DNA from 4 places in the Solibacillus daqui genome. Region 1 is predicted to be linked to each of the others. Evidence: riboswitches for the same ligand, from Rfam matches in the RefSeq annotation. Region 1 holds a riboswitch; each other region holds the start of a gene.
The links. Region 1 has a riboswitch for cobalamin ahead of cobI (precorrin-2 C(20)-methyltransferase). Riboswitches for the same ligand answer to the same signal wherever they lie in the genome.
Positions count from the first base shown of each region.

Region 2: linked by a shared signal. The riboswitch ahead of O7776_RS02490 (ABC transporter substrate-binding protein) and the one ahead of cobI (precorrin-2 C(20)-methyltransferase) in region 1 are both predicted to bind cobalamin.
Region 3: linked by a shared signal. The riboswitch ahead of nikA (nickel ABC transporter substrate-binding protein) and the one ahead of cobI (precorrin-2 C(20)-methyltransferase) in region 1 are both predicted to bind cobalamin.
Region 4: linked by a shared signal. The riboswitch ahead of O7776_RS05480 (hypothetical protein) and the one ahead of cobI (precorrin-2 C(20)-methyltransferase) in region 1 are both predicted to bind cobalamin.

Region 1 is NZ_CP114887.1:2,386,392-2,391,535, reverse strand. It holds gene O7776_RS11600 (energy-coupling factor ABC transporter ATP-binding protein) at 1-145, opposite strand, end outside; gene cbiQ (cobalt ECF transporter T component CbiQ) at 159-935, opposite strand; gene O7776_RS11590 (energy-coupling factor ABC transporter substrate-binding protein) at 922-1,209, opposite strand; gene O7776_RS11585 (energy-coupling factor ABC transporter permease) at 1,211-1,954, opposite strand; cobalamin riboswitch at 2,079-2,254, opposite strand; cobalamin riboswitch at 2,473-2,656, shown strand; gene cobI (precorrin-2 C(20)-methyltransferase) at 2,799-3,503, shown strand; gene O7776_RS11575 (precorrin-2 dehydrogenase/sirohydrochlorin ferrochelatase family protein) at 3,529-4,155, shown strand; gene cobA (uroporphyrinogen-III C-methyltransferase) at 4,158-4,916, shown strand; gene O7776_RS11565 (class I SAM-dependent methyltransferase) at 4,935-5,144, shown strand, end outside.
Region 2 is NZ_CP114887.1:513,066-518,209, reverse strand. It holds gene O7776_RS02500 (adenosylcobinamide amidohydrolase) at 1-385, opposite strand, end outside; gene O7776_RS02495 (FecCD family ABC transporter permease) at 385-1,383, opposite strand; gene O7776_RS02490 (ABC transporter substrate-binding protein) at 1,373-2,320, opposite strand; cobalamin riboswitch at 2,511-2,695, opposite strand; gene O7776_RS02485 (amino acid ABC transporter ATP-binding protein) at 2,773-3,528, opposite strand; gene O7776_RS02480 (amino acid ABC transporter permease) at 3,541-4,251, opposite strand; gene O7776_RS02475 (amino acid ABC transporter permease) at 4,263-4,973, opposite strand; gene O7776_RS02470 (transporter substrate-binding domain-containing protein) at 5,046-5,144, opposite strand, start outside.
Region 3 is NZ_CP114887.1:1,811,925-1,817,068, reverse strand. It holds gene O7776_RS08750 (ABC transporter permease) at 1-148, opposite strand, end outside; gene nikB (nickel ABC transporter permease) at 145-1,089, opposite strand; gene nikA (nickel ABC transporter substrate-binding protein) at 1,149-2,771, opposite strand; cobalamin riboswitch at 2,890-3,076, opposite strand; gene O7776_RS08735 (alpha/beta fold hydrolase) at 3,313-4,296, opposite strand; gene O7776_RS08730 (ABC transporter ATP-binding protein) at 4,597-5,144, opposite strand, start outside.
Region 4 is NZ_CP114887.1:1,170,279-1,175,422, reverse strand. It holds gene O7776_RS05500 (histidine phosphatase family protein) at 1-208, opposite strand, end outside; gene cobS (adenosylcobinamide-GDP ribazoletransferase) at 181-963, opposite strand; gene O7776_RS05490 (bifunctional adenosylcobinamide kinase/adenosylcobinamide-phosphate guanylyltransferase) at 967-1,509, opposite strand; gene O7776_RS05485 (ABC transporter substrate-binding protein) at 1,577-2,515, opposite strand; gene O7776_RS05480 (hypothetical protein) at 2,505-3,059, opposite strand; cobalamin riboswitch at 3,220-3,399, opposite strand; gene O7776_RS05475 (Fur family transcriptional regulator) at 3,496-3,906, opposite strand; gene O7776_RS05470 (metal ABC transporter permease) at 3,903-4,769, opposite strand; gene O7776_RS05465 (metal ABC transporter ATP-binding protein) at 4,785-5,144, opposite strand, start outside.

The DNA of each region.
Region 1 (5,144 bases):
AAAATGTTGATTTACCTGAACCATTTTCACCTAATATCGCTACTTTTTTTCCCATTGGAATCGTTAATGATAAATCATGTAATGCCTGTGTACCATCACTATATTGAAATGATACATGCTCAAACGTAAAATAGCTTTCTGTCATAACTAAAATCTCCTTAAAAGATTAATGCAATTGCAACGATCAAAAATCCACCTGCTATAAAAGTCAGTTTTTGATCCCATGCTTTTTCACTCAAAAATTGCTGTGGAATAATAAATTGTTCAATATTTCGTGCCGTCATCGCATAGGACATCGCCTGATGACGGAAAAAAATCGAACGAAACAGAGCGCTAATGAGTAAGCTTAAAGATTGAAAGCTTATTCGATATGTTCGATAGCCTAGCCGAGCATCCTGCGCAGTATAAAGCTGCGCAACTGTTTGTAAAAGTAAAAATATAAAACGATACATTAACTCAATTAATTCAATGATAATCGTTGGTACTTTTAATCTAGCAAGTACTGGGCTAATTTCATACATCGGTGTTGTTAAAATTAAAAAATACAAGCAACTTGTTGCACTAATCGAGGTAAAAAATATCGTGATAGCTCGAAGTAAATCATTCGGCAATATAAACAGCTGCATGCCAAGAAATGTGCTATGCCATAATGCGGAAATTGGTATAGGTTGTGCAAATGAAATGGACAACACGATCGCTATCATACCTGCAAAAACAAAACCAATTGGCGCGATAAGTAATGTTACATATGTTTTCCAAGGAATTCTGGCATAAAAGATAATGACACTACTCATGAAGAGTAGTGTCCAAACCGATAAAATATTATTTCGTAATAATGTTACAAGTAATAATGAAATGACACTAAACGTTATTTTTTGACTAGCGGCAACCTTTTGAATCGCATTATGGCTCGCTAGAAAATCAATGTTTAGCATGATCTTTTGTATGCTTTCCGCGCATATAACCGATGAAATAGCCGATAATTAGTGCACCAATAACACCTTGTAAAACGAATAATAAGCTTTCGATTTCACCACTTGGAGGCTCCCAAATAGCGCTAAACCAAGGCTCATAGTCTACAGCGATTTCTGTAATCGCTTCTTCAGCCTCACCATCAGCACCCCCGAATTCTGCATCCTGTAAAAATAATATTGGTAAAATCGCTAAGATCACGACGCCTAATAGTAATAGTAGATTTTTCTTAAACATGTTAGCTCTCCTTAGCCTTTAAAATACGTAATTGAACTAATTCTTTCATGTTATATTTTTGTAAGAAGTTCATAATCATTACGGTTAATAATCCTTCACTGATCGCTAATGGAATTTGTGTTAACGCAAAGATGCTTGCGAATTTTTGGAATGAACCTAAAATGCCGCCAACTTCTGAAGGGAACGCTAATGCTAATTGTACAGATGTCATAACATATGTTCCTAAATCACCAAGCATGGCAGCGAAAAATACTGCGACGCTAATTGATAGGCCCCATTTTGTTGCGAGCTTATAAACACCTACTGCAATAAATGGACCAACGATAGCCATCGAGAAAATATTTGCGCCTAAAGTCGTTATGCCACCATGTGCTAGTAATAGCGATTGGAATAATAGGACGATTGATCCTAAAACGCTCATAACAAAAGGTCCAAATAAAATTGAACCTAAGCCAACGCCAGTAGGGTGAGAACAGCTCCCGGTTACTGATGGGATTTTTAATGCAGATAAGACGAATGTAAAGGCCCCTGATAGGGCAAGTAATAATTTACTTTCTGGATTTTCTTTCACGACGATGCGGATCACTTTTAGTCCTTTTACAAGGAATGGTAAGCATAGTGCAAACCAAAAAATTGCCCAACCAATTGGTAAAAATCCTTCCATAATGTGCATGGCATATGCTTGCTTTGGCATAAATAATAAAACGATACCGAAGTAAGCAAGTTTTGGTAAGTATTGCTTCATGTTTCTACTCCTTTTTTCTTATTTGATGAAAAAAAGTGCATAAAAAAATACACTTTTGAGAGTAAAAGTGCATCACAAAAAAGCAAGCGATTTTGCTTGTTTCACGCACCTATCCTCGTAGGTTTGAATAACTTAATTTTTGGCAGGTCTCCTGACTTCTTTTCGACGTATTACATGTCTTCCCACAAAAAATGCAGTGACGTGTTATGTAATACTCCAAGTTACAGTTGCGGGACAGTACCGGAATTACACCGGTTTCCCTATTAAGCTTGTAAAAGCACCAAAAATCATTCAATTTTCACCATGTGAGGAAATAGTATCATTCGTTATTTCATTTGTCATCATTAATTTTTTCAACCCTTCCAAAATCCAAGGTCATTTTCTGAAAATAATGTAAAATTATCTGTCATTTATGAGCGTAGCTTTCTAGTATATTCTGTTTTTTCTTCTGAATTGTATAAATTGTTCGTAAATTAATATTGTCAAAAGTGTGGTAACGTGATAGAGTTACTTTAATTTCATAGTACAAGTAATAAAGTGCTCTTTTTATAAGAGTTAAAAGGGAAATTAGTTAAAATCTAATGCAGCCCCCGCTACTGTAATAGCTGATGAACTCACAACCAATCACTGTCAAAAAGATGGGAAGATGTGATAGTAAAATGACGCCTGAGCCAGGAAACCTGCTTTATTATTGCAACACGACTTTTCGGTGGGAGAAGGACGGCGACAAATACATTACTTGTATTTCCTTTTACTTTTTTAGGATGTCCATGCCTATTTCTAGCACTTGCCGGAAATAGGCTTTTTTGTGTTTATACGATTTTTTTAAAAGGGGAAAAAGACAATGACAGTTGGAACATTATATGGTGTGGGCGTTGGTCCTGGAGATCCGGAATTAATTACTATAAAAGCTTTTCGTAAATTAAAGGAATGCCCAGTAATTGCATATCCGAAAAAAATGCGCGGCAGTAAATCATATGCTCAAAAAATAATTGATTTATATGTGGAACCACAACAAAAAACAATGCTAGGTCTCGTTTTTCCAATGACGAAGGACCAAGAAACGTTACAGCAAGAGTGGAAAAAATCCGTCGAGCAAATATACGCCCATTTACAGGAAGGTAAGGATGTAGCCTTTGTAACTGAAGGAGACCCCATGTTATTTAGTACGTATATTCATTTGATGAAATTAATGAAAGAACAACATCCAGACGTACCAATGCAATCGGTTGCAGGTATTTCTTCGTTTAATGGAACAGCTAATCGCCTTCATATACCGTTAGCTGATGGGGATGATCATGTGGCGATGATTCCAGCAACAGATAATAAAGAAGAAATGCGTAATGTATTAGAAACACATGATGGCATTGTATTTATTAAAATCGCAAAAGTACTAGATCAAATGCTTGATTTGTTGGAGGAAATGAACTTATTAAAAAACACACATGTCGTTACAAAAGTGACTTCGGATGAAGAAGTGATATGGGAGGTTGAAAATTTACGTGGTACAGAATTGAACTATTTATCGTGCATGATTGTTCGTAAATAAGAAAGATAACGTTGGAGGACAGAAGATGAGTTATTTTCCAATTATGCTTAATCTCGATTATAAAAAAGTAGTCGTTGTTGGTGGTGGACATGTTGCAACACAAAAAGTAGAGGCACTACTTGAGACGAAGGCTAATATTGTCGTTGTCAGTCCAATGCTTACGGCAACGTTACAGCATTACTCACAACTCCAAAAAATTCAGTGGCGCAATAAAACGTTTGAGCCGGCAGATTTAGATGATGCGATATTAATTTTTGCTGCAACTAACGAGGAAACGGTCAATGATCAAATCGAACAAGCAACACAGCACTGGCAATTGTTCATGAGGGTAGATAACAATGGTCGTATGGATTTTATGAACCCAGCCGTTGTACGTCGAGGTGATTTTGTATTAACCGTTTCCACTTCTGGGGCAAGTCCAGCATTTACGCGACAAGTAAAACAACAATTAAGTGAACAGTTTGATGATAGTTATGAGGCATATACGTCATTTTTAAAGCATGGTAGAAAGGCCATTTTGGAGAAATTTAAAGGCGAGCAAAAACGTCTAGCTGTAGCCGCACTTTTAGAACCGCAAGTTTTACAGTGGATTCAACAACAAGATTTTGAGCAATGTGAAAATTATTTACAACAATTATTAGAAGGTGAATGAATGTGAGTGGCTTTGTTTACATAGTTGGTGCTGGTCCGGGAGATCCAAAATTATTAACAATTCGAGCATTGGAATGTCTCCAGTTAGCAGATGTGATTTTATATGATCGATTGGTGAATCCGCTAATTTTACAGCATGCAAAAAAAGAGGCGCAGTTAATCTATTGCGGTAAAGAACCTGGAAAGCATGGACTGATTCAACAAGAAATTAATGAAGCATTGGTTAATCATGCAAAAAACAAAAAACTAGTAGTTCGCTTAAAAGGTGGCGATCCTTTCGTATTTGGCCGTGGAGCGGAGGAAGCCCTTTTTTTAAAGGAACATGATGTGTCCTTTGAAATTGTACCTGGTATCTCAGCGGGCATTGCAGCACCTGCCTATGCAGGTATTCCGGTAACACATCGTGATTTTTCGAATAGCTTTGCGATTGTCACGGGACATGGTCGTGAGGATAAAGGACAAGATTTTTTACGCTGGGACGCATTAGTACAAATTGATACAATCGCTTTTTATATGAGTGTGGGCAATATTGAATTTATAGCACAAAAATTGATTACACATGGGAAAGCAGCACATACGCCTGTTGCTGTAATCGAGTGGGGTACAACCGAGCGTCAACGTACAATTACGGGTCAGCTTGCTACGATTAGTGAACAAATTGTAGCGGAACAAATTAAAAATCCAGCTATGATATTAGTTGGAGATGTAGTTCAGCTACATGACCAAATTGCTTGGTTTAAAGAAAAGCTAACGATTTCTTAATGAAAGGAGATTCACTGTATGAAAGAATCCCCTTTAACGATAAATTTTGAACAGCAATGGAAAGAGGGCATGCATGATTGGCATGGTAAGATGCCAGAACGAATGATCGATGATAAATTAGAAGAAGCATTTTGGGCACAATCGATGCAAAAGAAAACGTATAAGCAAACCGACACCCATGCCAAACAAATTTATAAAAAAATGAAGCGCCATATCCCAGCTAGCGCA
Region 2 (5,144 bases), 1.9 Mb from region 1:
TAACACCGGTGCTTTCCATAGCCTGCTGTACCATGCATTCATCCTCATCCGACCAACTCGAAAAAAACCCAGTTTGATGCGGGTAACGACCTAATGAAACCGCATCATACACAAGATTTGAAAATGTACTCGCGTTTAACTGTGGTAGTACCGCCATTTTTTTTGCCAATTGCTTAACGTCATAGCTTTTAATCGGTTGGTTTTCGATCAATACTTCACCAGCAGTCGGACTAATAATGCCACTAATCATTTTTAACAATGTCGATTTCCCACTACCATTCGGACCAAGTATCCCTAAAATTCGACCTTTTTTCACGTGAAACGTCACGTTTTTCACAATGCTCTTGCCACTATAGCCACCGCTTAAGTCATTTACCTTTAACATTATGCGACACCCTTTCTACGTTGCTTGAAGAAAATATACGCAAATACTGGGGCACCTATAAATGACGTGATGACACCAATCGGCAATTCGACAGGCGCGATAATCGTACGCGACACTAAATCACAAATTACGAGCAAACTCGCACCATTTAAAAATGACAGGCTAAGCAAATGGCGATGATCAGCACCGATTACAATACGTATCATATGCGGAACAACTAACCCAACAAAACCAATCGTTCCTGATGCTGCAACCGCAGCACCCGTCAAAATCGAGCCACCTGCTAAAATCATATATTTACTGCGCTTAACATTGACCCCTAAATATTGTGCGCGCTCCTCCCCATAAATCATCGCATTTAACTCCCGACGATTCAGCCAAATAATCAACGTGCCAATTATTATAAATGGAACAACCATTCTCACATACGGCCAGCCACGCATTGACACACTGCCAAGCAACCAGCCAATAATTTCACGTAGCTGCTCACCTGTTAATGCCACCATTAATGAAATACAAGCACCTAAAAAAGAACTAAAAATAATCCCTGTTAAAATAAGTGTTTCCATTTTCATAGTACGGTCTACTAAACGGGCGAATAGGAGCACGATAACCATTGTTATAGCCGCACCTAGCATACTAAAAATCGGTAGCGTAAACGCACCCAGTACAGGTAAGGATATGCCTAAAAAAATTGTCATTACTGCACCAACTGAAGCACCTGAAGAAACGCCTAGTGTATACGGGTCAGCTAACGGGTTTTTAAGTAACCCTTGGAAAGCAGCACCCGCAATCGCAAGCGCTGCCCCAATAAGTGCCGCTAAAATAACACGTGGCATTCGGATTTTCCATAGAATGCTGTACGCAACCGGGTCTGTCGTTTTATCCCACAGAGTGGATAACGGAATATCGACCGAGCCAAATGAAATACCGAGCCACATACTACCTAATAGCAATCCAATCGATGAAAAATAAGCGATTGAATATTTACTTCTCATTAAATACCTCTGGGTAAATTGCTTCTGCGATTGATTCAATGCCTTCAACTAAACGTGGACCTTGGCGACTTGTTGTATCAGCATCAACTAATTTTACCTCGCCATTTTTCACCGCAGTCATCTCTGCATAAGCATCATTTGTTGTAATTTCCTCGATATCATTTTCATAAGTCACTAAGATGGTATCTGGATTACTGCTGACAAATTGCTCTGCACTATACATTGGCCAGCCTAGTTCTGGTACAGCATTTTCAACATTTAGCACTTCTAACATTTCATTAATAAATGTATCCTGTCCTGCCGCATAAAGATCTGGGTCTGTCCCTACAACGACGAACACAGACTTCTCTTCTAAGTCGGCTACCTTCATTTCGATTTCTTCAATGCCTTCTTTCATTGAAGCAATAATATCTTTTGCTTCTTGTACTTTATTTGTAATACGACCAATTTGTTCAATCGTCGAGTAAGTTTCTTCAAATGTTTTTGCATCTTTCACAACAAATACGGGAATCCCAACTGCTTCTAGCTGTGCAATCGCTTCCTCATTAAAACTATACATACCTGATTCGTGTGCTAATACTAAATCTGGTTCTAAAGCAATGATTTGCTCTAAGTTAAATTCCATACCGCCAACTTTTTCTTTTGTTAATGCTTCCTCTGGGTATGTGTCATTGTCAGAAACACCAATAATTTGATCATTTAAACCTAGACCAAATAATATTTCGGTATTTGATGGAACTAATGAAATAATACGTTCTGGTGCTTTTTCGATTGTAATATCTTTGCCTAGTGCATCCATTTGTGTGATTGGAAATTGTGCTGTTTCAGCAACTTCCGCGCTATCATTTGTTGACTGTTTGTCTGTTTCTTTCTCGCCGCATGCTGCTAATGATAATGATAATAATGCAACTGAAGAAAGTACTTGCCATTTTTTCATTGTAAACTTACCTCCTTAGATTTAGAAAAAGAACACATTATGATGTGCTCGTTGATTCATAAGCTCTTTAGCGCTCGTTATTTGACATAAAGAAAAGCCCCCCACTCTTATGAGAAGGAAGCCTTGTGTTTGCAAATAAAATTCAACGTAAAAAGAGAACTTATCCGCCACATCCTATCCTCGTAGGTTTACTTTGGGCATTATAAAGGCAGGTCTCCTGGCTCATGCTATAGCGTTTGTGAGCGCCTTCCCGTGTGAACAGTGGCAACGTGCTCTAAACTCGCATTTACAGTGGCGGGACCGCATCGGATTTCAACCGATTTCCCTTTTACTTCTTACTTGTTAAAAATAAGAACCTTTACAATCCATATGAAATTCATACATTTCATTATAGCGAAAAAAATCACTTTTGTATGCAATCGCATATAAATTTTCAGATAATTAACCAACAACTAAATATGGTACGTGTAATCGTCTGGAAGGACTCGGCGTAAAAATTGCTTCGTACGCTCCTCTTTTGGCTGGACAAAAATTTCATGTGGTGAGCCTTCTTCAATAACATTGCCGCCATCCATGAAAATGACGCGATTTGCTACATCTTTCGCAAAGGACATTTCATGGGTTACTACAAGCATTGTCGTTCCTTCTTTGGCAATATCCTTCATGACACTAAGTACCTCTCCAACTAGCTCGGGATCTAGTGCCGATGTTGGTTCATCAAATAAAATAATATCTGGATTTAATGCAACCGCTCGTGCAATACCAACACGTTGCTGCTGCCCACCCGATAATTGGCTTGGATAGGCATCATATTTTGCCGATAGCCCTACTTTAGCGAGTGCTTTTTTCGAAATATCATAAGCAGCATCTTTTTTCATACCACGCCCAACAATTAGCCCTTCTGCCACATTTTCAAGCGCCGTTTTATTGTTAAATAAATTATAGTTTTGGAACACAAATGCAGTTTTTTTACGAATTTCTAAAATTTCCTTTTTCGAAGCTTTATGTAAATCAACTTCGATTTCATCAAAATTTGCGCTTCCTTCATCGGCACGTTCTAAAAAGTTAATACAACGTAACAATGTCGTTTTCCCTGACCCACTTGGACCTAAAATAACGACAACGTCCCCCTTATCAATTGTTAAATTAACACCTTTTAATATTTCATTATCACCAAATGTTTTATGCACATTTTTAATTTCTAGCATCGCTTTCCCTCCTTATACCGTAGCCACCTTGTAACGGCTTAAACGTTTTTCAGACCATTTAAATAAATATTCAACTGTCATACAAACCATTAAGTAGACTATGAAAATATCAATATATGCCTCTAAATAGTTGTAACCCAAATTTGCCTCTACCTTTGCCTTTAACGTAATTTCTTGCAATGAAATCGCATAACCGAGCGACGTAGCTTTTATTAAATTTATCGTCGCTGTACAAAGATTTGGCATTGCAGCAACAAGCGCCTGTGGAATAATAATACGGCGATATGCTTGTGTTGCCGTTAAGCCAACCGATTGTGCCGCCTCAAGCTGCCCTTTTGGAACCGTTTGTAGCGCCGAACGGAATACTTCTATTAAAATAGCAGCTGTATTGAATGAGAAAATAATAAACGCATACCAAAGTGGATTCACTTCATAAATCGGATAATCAATATTATATTTCTCAAATAGACCCTTCAGTAAAAGCGGAATCGTTGCATACAGCACGAAAATTTGAATAATTACTGGTGTCCCACGCACAAATGATATATAGATTTTTGCGAAGAAATTAATGACTGGCACCTCATATACACGTGCTAGCGCTAACAAAAAGCCGAGTGGAACCGCAATAAAAAGTGAAACAACCGTTACGAGTAACGCGACCGGCACACCACTTAATGCAACAAAAAAAGTATCAAATAAAAATTGCCAGTTTATAATGTCCATATGCGTACCTCCTACGTCGTTTTAATTGGTTGTTTTCCTTTACTAAACGCTTTTTCTAAGAGTGCGAAGATCTTTTCAATTGAGATCGATAACACCCAATAAATCACCGCTAAAGCGATAAAGATTTCTAGTGTATGTGTACCATAGTTATTCGCAATAATTAAATTTGCCTTGCCCACAATATCAATAAAACCTATTGTATAAGCAAGTGCGCCTTCCTGAAGTACCGAAATTAAGCCATTCCCAAAATTCGGCAATGCAACGACTAAAGCTTGCGGGAAAATAATGCGACGATATGCTTGAAGAGGAGTTAAACCAACACTTACTGCCGCTTCAAATTGTCCTCGATCAATCGCTAAATACGACGAACGAATGACTTCTGACATCATCGCTGCAAACTGTAAGCTAAACGTCACAACAACAAAGACTCCAGTCGGAACATTTTGCAAGTAAATACCTAATAGCCCTTCTGAAAACGCTGGGATTCCGTAATACACTAAAAATAATAAAACGATGGATGGCGTACAACGAATAATCGTCGTATAGCCATTCGCGAGCCTACAAAACCATTTATTAGTACTTAACTTCGCCGCTGCAAGCACTAAGCCAAATAGAGTTCCGCATATTACTGAAAGGGCTGCGATATATAATGTAATCCATAAGTACGGTAATAAATTCGGCAATGCCGACCAAATGTATGACAAATCAAAATACTTTTCCATGTGCTCCCCACTTTCGTATGTTTGTGCTAAAAAAAGCTACTTAAGCAAAATACTTAAGCAGCTTCTTGCAGTTTAGCGATTTACTGAATCTAATACTTCGAATAAGTCTTTACCATAAAATTCTTTACTTAATTCTTTTAAAGCGTCCGTCTTTTTAATTTCTGTGATTGC
Region 3 (5,144 bases), 570 kb from region 1:
CCTTAGAAGTTGGCTGTAGTTTTTGTGTCAAATCTACATAATTTGGATCATTTGGAGCTATGAACGGTACAAAAATTGCAACAGCTGTAAAAAATACAATGACTGTCGCACTGACAATTAATATAGAATGCTGGCGAAATGTCTTCATTTTATCCGATCACCTGCCAGTCGAATGCGTGGATCTAGCCAGCCACAAAGAATATCTACTATTAAATTTGTTAGGAAAAAAACAATTCCTAATAGTAAAACGCAAGCTTGGATCATTGGATAATCCTGATTGACAATCGATTCTACTATTAATTGTCCCATACCTGGCCAAGCAAAAATGTTCTCCACAATTATCGTCCCTCCAAGCATATTACCAAAGCTCATGCCAAGGCCAGTTAATGTTGGGGAAGCTGCTTTTTTAAGAATATGCCGCCAAACAATTGTACGCTCTTTCAAACCACGTGCCTGTGCATATAATACAAACGGCTCCTCCAACACTTCGATTGTACTGGCTCTTATTAAACGTAAATAGGTTCCAATATAACCAAGTGCCAATGTCGTTGCTGGTAACACAAAATGCGCAGCTGATCCCTTGCCAAGTACAGGTAATAAGTCAAGTTGCAACGAGAAAAAGTAAATGAGCAAAAAACCTAACCAAAATGTGGGCAATGACACACTACTAAAAGCAAAAAATTGCGTCATTCGGTCAAACCATTTCCCTCTATGTAAAGCAGATATAACTCCTAGTGGTATACTGCAAACAATAATCAGTAAAAACGCAACTGCTGTTAATTGTAAAGTTGGTATAAAATGAAGCATCATTTCATCTAAGACCGACCGCTTTGATATTAAGGACGTTCCAAAATCAAATTGCAGTACATTTGTTAGCCATTGTACATATTGCATGACAAGTGGCTGATCTAGTCCCATTTCAGCACGTATCGCTTGAACAGTTTCTTCAGAAGCCTGAATATTTGATACGCGTAAATACGTTAATACAGGATTACCTGGTATTAGCTGTATAAGCAAAAACGTAATGATCGACAAACCAAAAATGGACGGTATTGCCCCTAGCAATCGTTTGTATATAAAACGAATCATAAGTCAACGCCTCTCTATAGAACAAACGCCCATTCCGAAAAGAAATGGGCGCAATTAATTTAGTCTTTCATATCAATAGTTGTTGTTGGTATTTCTACTTCTTGTGGCAAGAAGTCTACACCCATTATATTTTTCTTGTAAACTGCGATATTTGATTGATATGAAATTGGTAAATAGACAGCTTCCTCATGAAGCATCGTTAAAATTTGATGATATTGTTTAATACGATCCTCTTCTGTTGTTGTTAATAATACTTGTTTAATACGCGTATCCAACTCTTTTTTAAAGGATAAGCCAGATAATGCATAGTAATCTGGGCCACCACCAGAAGAATCGGTTGTGATGGAAGCTAAATAAGAGTGCGGATCAAAAGGTACCGCCCAAGTTGCAGTGAATAACATATCATAGTTGCCATCAAATGCCGTTGTCCAGAATGTATTTGATTCTTGACTTGTTAATTTCACATCGACGCCAATTTTACGTAAGTCCCCTTGCACAAATTCCGCTATTGACTTTTGAATATTGTCCGTACTTATGAATAACAATTCGAGTTGTAAAGGTTGACCATCCTTTTCTCGGAATTCCTTACCCTCTATAGTTTTCCAGCCTGCTTCATCTAATAAAGCTTTTGCTTTCTCCACATCATACTCATACGGATCAACTTCTACATTTGTATAGGCTAAATTTTGCGGGAATAACGTATCCGCTTTGTTTTCTATTCCATAGAAAATATTATCGATGACCGCATCCTTATCGAAAGCGTGCTGCAGCGCAAGTCGTATATTTTTATCACTCATTGTTTCACGATTCGTATTGAATAACAGTGTACGGGTAGCCGTAGGTTCTGAAATTTTTGTTTCATATTTTCCAGATTCTTTTAAAAACTTAAAGGAATCTGGGCTAATTACACCATTGCCAAAAATCATATCCAGTTCACCTTTTTCAAAGGCTAACACGCGAGATTCACCGTCTGTGATTACTTTGACAACTACTTCATCTACTTTAGGCTTTTCACCCCAGTAATTATCGTTACTCTCAAAAATAGCGTACTCATTTTCTTTGTGTTCTTTTAATACCCATGGGCCAGTACCAATTGGCGCAGTTAAACCATTCTTATATGTATCCATACTTGCTGGGAAAGCTGATTCTGCAACAAAACGTAGTGGTCGCACATACGTTAATTCTTGGAGAGTTGGATAATAAGCATTATGTAACGTTAATTTAAATGTATAGTTATCGATTACTTCTGTTGTTTTAATTTGATTAATCAATTCAATCCAATCATGCTGTTCACGGTTGGCAAGTACGGTATCAAAATTTTTCTTCACTATTGCTGCATTAAAAGCGGAGCCATCTGAGAACTTCACATCATCACGCAAATGGAATATATACTCTTTCCCATTCTCCGATACATCCCAGCTCTTTGCTAGCCACGGCTTAATTTCTCCATCTTTACCATAATAGACAAGAGATTCATAAACCATTGCTTGCGAGAAAAACTCGTTTGGAAAATAAGTGTGGGGATTTAAATCACCAATATCCCCAGACCAAGAAAAAGTAAATACTTTCTTGTCATCTTTTGTAGCTGCTGTTTCTTTTTCATCCTGTTGAGAACATCCAGCAAGCGATAATATAATAGTCATCAAAATGAGGGAAACTGCCCATATACTACTATTTTTCATTTCTTCACCCCTAATTTTTTCATAAAAAAAAGTATTTTTAACAGATACAGTTAAAAATACATCACAATTCTATATTAAGTATTTCTTACAGCACCTCCCTATTCTCCGTAGGTTCAACGGTATCTCTATTAAATAGGCAGGTATTCTGACTGAGGTTCAACATCTTTTGTGCCTTCCCAGATATCAAGACCCAGTGACATTTACAAAAGACTCCCCTTTACAGCGGCGGGACCGTATCGGATTTTCACCGATTTCCCTTTTAAGTATCTATGTAACATAGATACACCTATTCGACACAATATTTAGTTTTCTCTCAACTATCCTACTACAAAAAGAAATAAATATCAAAATGATAATAACACACCAATTGATACGTTGCCTAAAAACGCAGAATCCGATATCTCTTTGTTTCTGAAATGCATCTCATTTTTTTACCTTCATGAATAGGTTAAAGAGTTCCTCAATTATCTTGCCCTTTAATGAAAATGAGCACTTATCCTTGTTCAAGGATAGTGCTCTTTTGCTGAAGAAAAAAGTATTACTAATTTGTTATTATTAATGAATCTATGAATTCATTAACTTGTTTGCTCATTTCTTTGTAACGAGTCCAGTGGAGATAATGATGTCCTTCTAATGTTACAATTTTACTTGAAGGAGAATTACTTAATTGCGTTTCATAAAAAGTCACATTGTTTTTACCATCCTCTGTAACCTTATCTTTTTTCGTAGCAAATAATAAAACTGGCATATTGGAAGGGAAAGTCATATCAACTGTTTTGTCAATATTATTTTTAATTTCATTAGCTTCATTAACAACGCTTTTGTTTCCCCCCTTCCAAGCGGAGATAGCCTTGGTCATTTTTAAGTTTTCTTCAGAATATGTACCATCATCAGCAATAGGTAAAAAACCTTCAGGATTTATATATAACGCGAGTCTTGCTATTCCTGTTGGTGCTACGTATCTTAAAAATTTAGGTAGCGTCGGGGCAGGTTCATTAAAATACTCAATAGCTTGTGGGAAAAGAGCATCAATCCCAATAACTGCATCAATCTCAGCAGGATATTTATTAGCATAATACAGACTATAAATTCCTGATACGGAATGGGGCATTAAAATATATGGACCATCAATATTGGCTTTCTTTAGAGCAATTCTAATTTCTTCTACGATGTTTTCTACAGTTCGTTCTTTTGTCGTTAAATCACTCCATCCATAACCAAAATTTTCTACCACGACAACTTTATTGTTTTTGGCCATTTCATTTATTAAGGGTTCAAAATCTAATACAGGTGCGGTTGTGCCTAGTCCGCTTAATAAAACAATGGTGTTCACCCCATCTCCTTTTGTATAAACGTGCATATTTTGATTATCGACTTCTACTATTTGACCAATTGGTGGATATTGTGTTTGCTCATAAACCTTCAAGACGTGGTGAAAAACAATCCATACAAGGAATAATGCTACTATTGTTAATAAAATATTTCTTATAATAATCCAAGTTCTAAATTTTCTTTTTGCTTTCATTACTAATATAAATCCTCTCTATTTATTATATAATTTCACAATAATGGAAATAAAGTAGTGGTTCCATCGTTTAACTATACATCCTTCTTACAAGTTTGAAAGATTTCTCATTTATTCAATAATCTGGCCCTTTAATAAAAAAACACTTTCCTAAACTAAGGAAAGCGCCTGATTGTTGAAGATCATTTTTCTATTAAAGCCCCTGTTAGTTGAAGTTTAGAAACGATTAAAAAGGCAGATTATACCTTAGACTTTCAAAAAAGGCCACGCTCACGAAAAATTATAAGGGCTATAATTTTTTTATTGATATATTAAAGAATTATTATCTTTCATTTCATTCATCACTAATTCATAATATAATGATTTATTATTTAATAATTCAGAATGACAACCTTGTTCTACAATTTCCCCCTTATCGATAACAAATATTATATCTGAATCTTTAATAGTAGAGAGTCGATGAGCAATAATAATTGTAGTTTTATTTTCTCTAATCATTGCAAGATTTTTATGAATGATTTTTTCTGTATTTACATCTAATGCCGATGTAGACTCGTCTAAAATTAATACCTCTGGATCTCTAATTAAGGCACGAACTAATGCTAACCTTTGTTTTTCACCGCCGGAAATAGTTATTCCACGCTCCCCTAATGAACTATCATACTTATCCGGCAATTTCTGGATAAAATTATCGATACACATTGCTTTGGCTAAATCTATTATTTGATTATCTGTTATTCGATTATACCCCAGTAATAAGTTATCTCTTATAGTACCTGGAAATATGTATGGATCTTGAAAAACAATACTAACTTTCGATTTCCATGTATCATTAGAAATATCATTAA
Region 4 (5,144 bases), 1.2 Mb from region 1:
ATGCTTTAAATTTTGCCTGCGGGAAATAGCGATTGGCAGTTTGTTCACAGCGCATTAAATCACTACCATAGACAATGTCTGGCTGCAAAATCGGTCTCATATTTACATTTTCAACAATTGGCTCATCCGTCCAGCCGATATATTTGCGCTTTATATTAGCATCCGTTTTTTCATGCCGAATTAAATGCACAGTAACACTGTTAGCCATAAAACAACCTCCAAGCTTTCACCTAATGCACCGAGTAAATCACCACTCATACCCCCAAAATTCCGATACGACCATTTACGGTAAATTACAACTACAGCTAGCATTATGGCTACTAAAATAAAGAAGCTATAAATCCCAGTATATATCAGCGCCGCACTCAGTAGTGTAAACAGCACTGCACTATAAATAATGAGCTGCTTTCTTACTACCTGCTCTTTAAAATAGGCGGCTAAACCTGTTTGTTTCGACGTATTCATTGTTACAAAATACACAAGCATCCCGATGCGCGCAATATATGGAATAATGACAATATACACAAGCATTGCTAGCTGCCCTTGTGCTAGTGTTTCATAAACAAAACCAAGCTTCAACAAAAGTAATGATACAATCCCTAACACACCAAAAGCGCCTGTGCGAGGATCATCTAGCACTTGCAATCGCTTATCTTTATCACCATATGAAAAAAAGGCATCACACATATCGATAAAGCCATCTAAATGTAACCCACCAGTAAAAATAACCATGCCAATTACAAGTAAAATCGACAATAATAAATTGGATATATCGCTATAGCTAACAAGTAAATACGCACCACAGCTTATCATTGCACCAATTACTAAACCAACGAGCGGTAAACTCGCATACATCCACGTAATCGAGCTTTTATTCATATCTAATTGCTTTTTTATCGGTATGAAAGAAAAAAACTGCCACGCTAATAAGAAACCTTGACTTGCATTTTTCAACCTGCTCACCCCCTATTTCCATCGTTGTACAAGTTGAAACTGTACTTCATAAGCTTCATGGCTATGCTGCACAAGCCATTGATGCAAGTTTCCTAACAACTTGCGATATAAATTCACTTCCTCATATTTTGAAGGCAGCTCGTCTAATACTTCATTCGATACAACTATTATTGTAGCACCTTGTACTTGCCAATTTTGCAATTGCTTTTGTAGGGATTCGATGCAGTTATTGATATATTCGCTACGATTTTTTTGCTGTTCACTTAAATAGAGCACATTTGAAAGCCATGTCGTAACACATTCAAATAATACAACATCATTAGATGATAATTGATTGATTTGTTGAGGTATTTCCACTTGCATTTCCACTGTTGTCCATTTGATTTCTTGCTGTATGCGATCTTGCTGATGTCGTATAATTCGCTTTTTCATTTCTTCGTCAAACGCGGCACCCGTTGCAAAATAGTAATAATGTTTTTCGTCCCCCAAAGCTAGGGCACGTTGCTCGGCATAGGCACTTTTACCACTACGTACTCCGCCAGTTATAAAGATCATTGTAGTCCACCTTTGCAAATAATTAAAAGAACACACCTACAATCAGGCATGTTCTATTATTATAAGCCTATTTAAATAATTCTGGGTATACGGCTTCTGCCATAATTTCTACCGCTTCACCTATACGTGGCCCCGGGCGAGACATAACATCTCCATCTACTAACACAACAGCCTTATCTGAAACTGCCTGAATTTGATCCCAGCCTGCACGACCTAAAATTTCATCCACTGCATTTTCCATATAAGTTGCTGGAGTAATAATTACTTCTGGATTACGTGTAATTACATCTTCTTCTGTTACGCTTAACCAGCTATTTTGGTCTGCGAAAATATTTTCAACACCGGCTGTATTCATAATTTCTTGTTGGAATGTATCGCTACCAGTTGTCCAAATGTCTGGAGCTGGTGATACTTCATAGTACACTTTTTTCTTTGCATCTACAGTATTTGTTTTCTCTTGAACTGCTGCAATTTGTCCTTTAATGTCTGCTACGACTTCATTTCCCTTTTCCTCAACGCCCATTACTTCAGAAAGCTGAATGATATCTGTGTAGACATCGTCAAATGATGTAGCTGAAGCGATGACAAACACCTTTAAGCCCGTGTCTTCTAACTGTGCAATTTGTGCCTCATCACCGGCTGTGTAAGCTACGACTACGTCTGGATTTAACTCAACGATACGTTCTGCGTTAATGACTGTTGACGTAGAAACACGTTCGATTTTTTGTGCCGCTTCTGGATATGTATCATAGTCTGTTGCACCAACAATTTGAGCACCGACACCTAATTCAAATAAAATTTCTGTATTACTTGGCTGTAATGATACGATTGTTTCTGGTACTTCCTCGAAAGTTACTTCAATACCGCGGTCATCTACAACTGTGTAGGGACCATCTGCCTCAGTTTGCTTAACTGGATCTTTTGATGCTTTTTCTTCGTCTGCTCCACATGCTGCTAAAAGTAGTGCTGCTGCAACAGGTGCAACCCATTTCATTTTAAAGTTCATTGTTTTGCTCCTTTTTCTTTTTCATTGGATATGATTTTGAGGTAAAGACAATTTCATCACATTCGTGTTGCTTGTTCATGTACACAGCCATCACAAACAATACATTGGCAAGTAAGCCTAAAAAGTCGAATAAAATTTCAGGAACATCTCTTTCCTCACTTACTTTATGTAATGCGCGATATGATTTTTTCGCTTCACTACGGCAAATATGAAGACGAGCCGCGCTTTCCACCCCTTGAGGTAATAAAAACTGCTGAATGGCTTCTTTTACTTCACTCACATAAAAATCATAACGATCGCTTAACCACTTTAAGTCATCTTCTGTAATCGCTAATTTTCCGCGCACTGAACCATTTACGTGATAAGCAAGCGGTTGTATGAGACGTAAATCTTCTAATACAATCCGACCGCGTTCATCATCCACTAATGTCGGAATAACTGCACCAATACGTGTCGTTAGTGAATCTGTACGAATTTCATAATCAACACAACTCGATTTTTCACGCATGAATGGATAGCACGAATAACGAATATCCTTCTTCAACTTTCTCAACCTCACTTCAAATTCATTGCTCTTTGAAATTTTAAATGGCATGAAAAAAGCCACCCAGAAAATGGATGGCTTCATAAAATCAAAAAGGTATATTTAAAAACGCTCATTTGATGTATGGCTGCCGTACATTCTCTTTATTTCCGAAGAGGTGTGTTACGATCAGAAAAAGATTGGTCTCCTGGCTTCGCGCTTCACTTTAAACATAAGCACCTTCCCGCTTTTAGCAGTGGTATTTTGCTTACTTTCATCTACGCTTACAGTTACGGATATAGCTTCGGATTTACACCGAATTCCCATTTATGCACTAGGCATCTCTTTCTTGCAAACTATTCAATTTGTAAAGTTTACTTTATCATACTGATGAAATTATGCAAATAGTTTTTAAATTCACATCGATTTCATGGATTAAAACATAAAATTTATACCTTTATAAGCAGCTCGGGCATTTTCCATATATTTCGAATTTATGAGCTTCTATTGCATAACCTGGCAGCTTTTCTCCAAGCATCTCCATCGGACACAGTGATAATTCCTTCACATTCCCACAATCGCGACAAATAAAATGATGATGGTGATGATCCGATTCACAATGCATGCGGAAATTACGTTCACCATTTAGCTCGGTTTCTTCTAAAATATCTAATTCAACAAACGTTGCTAAGTTACGATAAATCGTATCAAAGCTCATGCCTGGGAAGTCTTTTTTCAGCACTTGCAGTAAATCACGGGCAGTCAAATATTTATCCGTAGCCGCAAACATACCCAAAATTAACTCTCGTTTATCTGTTTTTTTATAGCCATTGTCTTTTAATATTTCCCACGCGCGTGTTGTATTCACTGTGCTTCTTCCCCTTCCACCTTAGTTGATAATTTTAAAACCATTTTTTTAATGATAATGACAAATAATAGAATGATAATTGAAGTTACGACAATCGTACCACCTGGCGCTAAATTTAAATAAAATGCACTCACTAAACCTATTAATACCGCAAGTTCACCAAATACAATCGCTAAAATAATCGCCTGTTTAAAGCCATGTGCTAAACGCATTGCTGCTGCTACCGGTAATGTCATTAAGCTAGATACTAACAATATCCCAACAATACGCATGCTAGCTGCAATGACAAGTGCCACAACAACCATAAATAACAAATGAATCCATTTTGCCGGCAACCCACTTGCTTTTGCATATTCTTCGTCAAAAGATAGAACGAATAATTCTTTGAAAAATAATACTAAGAATATCACCACGACAATCGCAATCGCAATGACAACAAATAAATCCTGTCTCGAAACAGCAGATACCGAGCCGAATAAATAGCTCATTAAATCTGTATTAAAGCCACTTGCTAGTGAAATTAAAATCGCACTAACCCCGATACCACCCGACATAATAATTGGAATTGCAAGCTCTTCATAGTGCTTATACAAACGTCGCAAGCGCTCGATTAAGATTGAACCACTTACCGACGCAACAATTCCTAAGTAAATCGGATTAAGCAGCGCCAAACCGGCAAAAGACTGACTTATGTAAAGACTTCCAGCAATGCCTGCAAGCGTTACATGTGACAGCGCATCCGCGATTAGCGACAGACGACGAACAACAATAAATACTCCCAGTAACGGGGCAATGACACCAATAATGAGCCCTGAGAAAAAGGCGTTTTGTAAAAATTCATAGTTTAATATTGCTTCGATCATAATGGCCTACTCCTCTTAATGAATCTTTCGAACAGTGTGACCGTTCCAGCTTTCAATCTGTTCTTCCGAAATCGTATCAAAATCATTTTTATAACCGTGGAAATGAATTGTTTGATTTAAGCATGCCACGTGGCTTACACGGTCTGATACGGTATCGACATCATGTGTTACTAAAATCATAGTCATTTTATGATGCCTATTTAAATGAGCGAGCATATCATAAAATGCTTGCACGTTTTCACGGTCAATCCCAACAGTTGGCTCGTCTAAAATAAGTAGCTTTGGATCAGCTACTAATGCGCGCGCAATAAATACACGCTGCTGCTGTCCTCCTGAAAGCTGTCCAATATTCCGCTTCATAAATTGCTCCATGCC